DNA from 2 places in the Halanaerobium sehlinense genome. Region 1 is predicted to be linked to the other one. Evidence: a T-box and tRNA genes for the amino acid it is inferred to sense, from the RefSeq annotation. Region 1 holds a T-box; the other holds one or more tRNA genes.

Region 1 (3,274 bases):
TTCGTTAATCTCATAATCTAAACTATTTCTTTCAATTGAGTTTTTAAGAGCTTTGATCGCTCTATCCCACTGCTCATCAGATCCCATAGCCTTTTCGGGCTTGGTGCTCAATTCAACCTTGTAGTTAAAACCAAAAGCGCTATATAATCTATCTACAAGTTTAATAACCCCACTAAGCTCATCTTCAATCTGATCCGGCAGACAGTAAATATGAGCATCATCCTGGGTAAAACTGCGGACTCTCATTAAACCATGAAGGGCACCTGACATTTCATGGCGGTGCACCAATCCTAATTCGGCCATCCTAATTGGAAGCTCACGGTAGCTGTGCATTGAATCTTTATAAACTAAAATTCCACCAGGACAGTTCATAGGCTTCACAGCATGTGCTTCTCCATCAATTTCGGTAAAGTACATATTGTCTTTGTAGTGATCCCAGTGACCTGACTGATGCCAGAGTGATTCATCCAGAATAATTGGTGTTTTAATTTCTTCATAACCAGCCTTGCGGTGCTCTTCTTTCCAAAAATCAACCAATTCGTTTCTTAAAGCCATTCCCTTTGGATGGAAGAATGGAAATCCCTTACCTTCGTCCTGAATACTGAAAAGATCTAATTCTTTACCTAATTTTCGGTGATCTCTTTTTTTAGCCTCTTCCATTCTATTAATATATTTTTCTAAATCTTTTTCGCTGGCAAATGCTGTTCCATAAATCCGCTGCAGCATCTCATTGTTTTCATCTCCCCGCCAGTAAGCCCCGGCTACATTCATCAGTTTAAATGCTTTAACATAGCCTGTTGATGGAAGGTGAGGTCCGCGGCATAAATCAACATAATCACCCTGGAAATAGAGGCTGATCATCTGATCATCTAACTCATTAATTAACTCCAACTTATATTTTTCATTTCTTTCTTCCATTAAAGCTATCGCTTCAGCTCTTGGCAGAACCTTTCTTTCAATTTCAATGTCTTCGTCAATAATTTTCTGCATTTCTGCTTCAATTTTCTCTAATGATTCCTCGTTAATTGTTTCATCTAAATTAAAATCATAATAAAAACCATCATCAATAGCAGGTCCAATTGCTACCTGAACATTATCATATAACCTCTTAACAGCCTGAGCCATTACATGAGAAGCAGTGTGTCTAAGAATTTCTAATGCTTCATCACTATCAATTGTAATGATTGAAAGCTCAATATCTTCTTCGATCGGATAATTAGCGTCTACCTCTTCCCCATCTACTACACCTGCAACTGCATCTCTACCTAAACCACTACCAATTGAATAAGCAACATCTTCAACTGTTGTTCCAGACTCATATTCTTTAACTGATCCATCTGGTAGTGTTACTTTTACTTTTTCCATTTAATTTCCTCCTCAAATTTTACTAATCCTTAATTCTAATGTAATAATCTTATATAAAATAAAAAAATCCCTCATCTCAGATTAGAGACGACGGATTCGCGGTTCCACTCTAGTTAATAATAATTAGAAGCATCATAAATATTATAACAGCTAAAATTATTATTCACTCAATAAGATAACGGTTTAACCGAATAGAAATACTTGATTCTTCCTATCAGCTCCAGGGTGGTTTTCAATTTAATGATCAGTTATGTGCTCTCAGCCGCCGGCACAATTCTCTTTTAACTGCCAAGTAAATCTACTCTTCCCTATCAAGGCTTTTATGATCTTTATTTTTTATCATTATATTCTTAATTACTCTAAAAGTCAAATATTTTTTACTTAAGTTTAGTAAGTTTTTTGACATAAAAAAAATCCAGAGCAGAAAACTACTCTGAAATATAATTTCTAATTAAACTGTATAACTTTTCAGTTCAGCATTAATTAACCAAAAAGTGGTGCCGGGGGTCGGGCTCGAACCGACACGGGAATAAATTCCCACCGGATTTTAAGTCCGATGCGTCTGCCAATTCCGCCACCCCGGCCTGTTATTAAAATGGTGTTGGTAAGTGGATTCGAACCACTGGCCTCTACGATGTCAACGTAGCGCTCTGACCAACTGAGCTATACCAACTTAAAAGATTAAGTCAGCATTTCCAAGTCTTACATTACAACTATTTATTTTCAGCAATATCTGATAATAAATAATAAAAGTTAAATATGTATAAAAGTGGTGCCGGGGGTCGGGCTCGAACCGACACGGGAATAAATTCCCACCGGATTTTAAGTCCGATGCGTCTGCCAATTCCGCCACCCCGGCCTGTAAAATATTTAACTTAGAACATTATGTATTATATCAATGAAAATTTAATTTGTAAAGTAAAATTGGAGGCGGCAGACGGATTTGAACCGACGAATAAAGGATTTGCAGTCCTAATTACCGTTTCCGCTTCGCTTTTTTCACTTGCGACATTTTGTATTATATCAACGGTTCATAGGGTTGTCAAGAAAAAATTAAAAAAAGTTTTATTGCGTATATATACCCTTTCCGAAAGAAAATGGCACTTTCCCGGCACTTAGCTTACCGGGAGTGCTTTTTTTGATTAGTTATACATAAAAAGAATTTTATAGATTAAATGTAATTATTTTAATCATCAATACTATTTTCAACAATCTGGATTTCTTCTTCAGTTAAATTAGATAATTTATAAACTATCTGATCTATTTCATTGTCAATTTTTTTAATCTCATTTTCTAAATTGATAATTTCATGCTGCAGGTTTTCCCATTCTTTAACCACTTTTTTAAATACATGGTATTTACTATAACCAGGAATTTAAATATGTAAGGTGTTCTTAATAATGTTACTACTATTTTTATTATCTATCTCCTTTAACTGATCAGAGCTTAGATTTTCTAGATAGTATTTTATATGCCGCCTTTTGTATTTATTATTTTAAAATTAATTTTTATATAATTATTTTTTCAATTTCTTCTTTTGACATAGGCTTATAAAAATAATAACCCTGAATATAATCACAATTTAAACTTTTTAATATTTCTAGATCTTCTTTAGTTTCTATACCTTCACCAACAACTTTTACATTAAAGCTATGTGATAAATTTATTACTGTTTCAACAAGAGTTTTTGTTTTCCAATTCGTAATATCAGAAAGAAATGATTTATCTAATTTTAAAATATCTACTGGGAATTTTCCGAAATAACTTAAAGAAGAATAACCAGTACCAAAATCATCTAACACCACTAAAAACCCTAAGTCTTTTAATTTATTCAAAGCTTTTTCACGGATATTAATAACTGCCCTTTCGGTTACCTCTATTTCAACTAAATTATTAGGTACATCATAAA
Region 2 (3,274 bases), 200 kb from region 1:
CTGTTCCTTCCTCTCTAGAAAATTCGAAAACACCGAGCCTGTCAAATTTATATTTTTTAACAAATGATTTAAGCTGTTTAAAATCTTCTTCATTCTCGCTTGGGAAACCTGTGATTAGAGAAGTTCTGAGTTTAGCATCCGGTATTTTATTTCTAATCTTATTTATAATATTAGCGATATCTTTTTCATTTCCTTTACGATTCATTAATTTTCTTATTTTTTCTGAAGAGTGCTGAATTGGCAGATCAAAGTAATTACATATTTTATCTTCTTCAGCAAAAACCTCAATAATCTCATCTGTAATAAACTCCGGATAGCTGTATAAAACTCGAATCCACTTGATGCCTTCTATTTCTGCTAACTTCTTTAAAAGAGGTGCCAGTGCAGAACGTCCATAAATATCAATACCATATTGAGTAGTATCCTGAGCAATAAGAATTAACTCTTTAATCCCTGATTCAGCAATTCTTTTTGCTTCCGCTGCAATGTCTGCAATTGATCTACTCTTTACTGTTCCTCTAATCTGTGGAATACTGCAGTAAGTACAATTGTTATTACAGCCTTCTGCTATTTTAAGATAAGCATAAACTTCATTATCCAACTCTCTTGGTAGTGATGAGCTGTAGTCAAAACCAGCCTCTTCTATACCACCGGCTTCTTTACCCTCTAAACTTTCTCTGATAACTTCTACTATTTCATCAAAGTTTGAAGTCCCGAGTATTGCATCAATTTCTGGAATATCTTTTTTTAGTTCCTCACTGTAGCGCTGAGTTAAACAGCCAGTTACTATTACAGATTTACAGCTGTATTTATTTTTATATTCAAGGGCTGTTAAAATTGTTTCAATTGATTCCTCTTTTGCATCCTGGATAAAACCACAGGTATTAATAACTATTACTTCAGCCTCTTTAAAATCATTAGTATATTTAAAATCTTTTGCTCCCTGTAAAAATCCATTCATATGCTGACTGTCAATTTCATTTTTGGGACAGCCTAAGGTCATTAAAGAATATTTTATCATTTTTACTCCTTTATATTGTCATTATTTAAAAACAAATTAATATTATTCCAAATTTATTATCTCTATAACTACAAAAAAGCCCTATTAGGGCTTGATTTATGAAATGGTCGGGCTATCCGGATTTGAACCGGAGACCTCTACACCCCCAGTGTAGCGCGCTACCAAGCTGCGCCATAGCCCGTTATCAACAAGAAATATTATATATAAATTAAATCTTTTTGTCAAATTAGATAAATGATTAAACTACTTTATTTAATATAGTCCAACTTTTTTAAATATGCCATTGTTTTATCAGGATAATCAGTTACCACAAAAATTTCCTGCAGTGAAGAGCTGTTTTTTGCAATCAGTTTAATTCCACTTCTGGTATTATATTTTAATTGAATGTAGGCAGGAGTTCCACTACCTTTTCTTCTATTAATTCGACCAGGTATTATACTTTTTATTAATTTTGATAAAGCTATATCTTCTAATAAAGGTAGAATATCTTCAATTATTGTATGTTCCTGTTTGATCTTATTGTGCCTATACTTATTAGCCATTTGATCACATCCTCAGTTAATTATAACATCGATAGATTAATGCCGCAAATACAAGCAGTTTTCTTTGAAATTATTTTAAAACTTATCTTAAATTAAATAGTTATATGATTTGGCATAAAAAAAAGAAAGCCAAAAATGACTTTCTTAAATTCAATGGAGCTGATGACCAGACTTGAACTGGTAACCTGCTCATTACAAGTGAGCTGCTCTACCAATTGAGCTACATCAGCATATCATAAGTTTAAAATGGCAGGGGAGACAGGACTTGAACCTGCAACCAATGGATTTGGAGTCCACTACTCTGCCAGTTGAGCTACTCCCCTAATTTAATATATAATTGTTAAAAATGGAGCTGATGACCAGACTTGAACTGGTAACCTGCTCATTACAAGTGAGCTGCTCTACCAATTGAGCTACATCAGCATATTATAAATTTAAAATGGCAGGGGAGACAGGAATTGAACCTGCAACCAATGGATTTGGAGTCCACTACTCTGCCAGTTGAGCTACTCCCCTAAACAGAGGCGTTTTTCAATCAAGCAATAATTATTATAATAAAGTTCCGGGGTTAGGTCAAGTCCTGTTTCTGCAATTATTTGATATTAGCTTAGTTTAATACTATATTACTTAAAAATACTTTAATTTATACATAATCTCATTATATTTTATTTGATTTATTATCAAAAAATTCTAATAATAACAGTTTTTTCATTTATTCACTTTTTCTATGTAAACTATGATACATTTCGTGTTTTTTTACACTTAATGTTATAAAACAACTTGATATTTTATTTATTATATATTATCATTTATATCGTAAAAGTTAAATATAATGTTAATATGAGGTGGTTTAATAATGGAAAAGCATGATTTGATTGTTATTGGAATGGGTCCTGCAGGAATGGCAGTAACTGCTATGGCCGCAAATATGGATTTAGATGTTCTCGCAATAGAAAAACATAAAGTTGGGGGAGAATGTTTAAATTATGGCTGTATTCCCAGTAAAGCTTTATTAAAAGCAGGCGAAGTTAATGAAGTAACTGAGAATTTTAAAAAGTTTGGAATTAATTTTTCAGGTAAAACAGAAATTGATAATCCTTTAGAAATTGTAAGAAAAAAGGTAAATGAAATTAGTGGTAATAAAACAATGAAGGCTTTTGAAAGAGCCAAACTTGTTGTTGATCAAGGGGAAGCAAAGTTTGTTGATAAAAAGATTGTGGAAGTTGATGGTACAAAGTATACAGCTGATAAAATATTTATCGCTACTGGTACTGAACCTTTAATTCCACCAATTCCTGGCCTGAAAGATGTATCTCGTCTAACAAATTTAAATATTTTTGCTCAAACTGATATCCCGGAAAAACTTACTATTATCGGCGGGGGAGCAATTGGATCTGAGATGGCCCAGGCTTTTTCAAGATTGGGTTCAGAAGTTAATATGTTCCAGATTGATGATCATTTAATTCCAACTGGTGATGAAGAAGCCGGTAGAGTTTTAGAAGAAAGATTCAAAAAAGAGGGTATCGGTGTTTATAACAGCACAGGTATCAATAAAGTTGAAGAAAAAGATGGCAAAATAATCACCCATACAGATGCCGGGAAATTTGTATCAGATAAGATTTTAGTAGCTACAGGTAGAAAAGCTGTTTTAGAACCATTAAAGCTTGATCAAGCAGGTATTAAATATGATAAGGTCGGCATTAAAGTTAAC

Evidence for each region. A T-box is a leader RNA that pairs with one kind of tRNA and senses whether it is charged. The one in region 1 lies ahead of thrS (threonine--tRNA ligase), so its partner is inferred to be a tRNA-Thr.
Region 2: it encodes a tRNA-Thr, which carries the amino acid that the T-box ahead of thrS (threonine--tRNA ligase) is inferred to sense. The anticodon was not compared.

The regions. Positions count from the first base shown of each region.
Region 1 is NZ_AP042442.1:1,704,874-1,708,147, forward strand. It holds gene thrS (threonine--tRNA ligase) at 1-1,365, opposite strand, end outside; T-box leader at 1,446-1,689, opposite strand; tRNA gene ACZ446_RS08210 (tRNA-Leu) at 1,861-1,949, opposite strand; tRNA gene ACZ446_RS08215 (tRNA-Val) at 1,962-2,038, opposite strand; tRNA gene ACZ446_RS08220 (tRNA-Leu) at 2,136-2,224, opposite strand; gene ACZ446_RS08225 (hypothetical protein) at 2,552-2,704, opposite strand; gene ACZ446_RS08230 (putative bifunctional diguanylate cyclase/phosphodiesterase) at 2,874-3,274, opposite strand, start outside.
Region 2 is NZ_AP042442.1:1,507,152-1,510,425, forward strand. It holds gene rimO (30S ribosomal protein S12 methylthiotransferase RimO) at 1-1,021, opposite strand, end outside; tRNA gene ACZ446_RS07225 (tRNA-Pro) at 1,126-1,202, opposite strand; gene ACZ446_RS07230 (DUF2103 domain-containing protein) at 1,270-1,563, opposite strand; tRNA gene ACZ446_RS07235 (tRNA-Thr) at 1,718-1,793, opposite strand; tRNA gene ACZ446_RS07240 (tRNA-Trp) at 1,811-1,886, opposite strand; tRNA gene ACZ446_RS07245 (tRNA-Thr) at 1,911-1,986, opposite strand; tRNA gene ACZ446_RS07250 (tRNA-Trp) at 2,004-2,079, opposite strand; gene ACZ446_RS07255 (dihydrolipoyl dehydrogenase family protein) at 2,420-3,274, shown strand, end outside.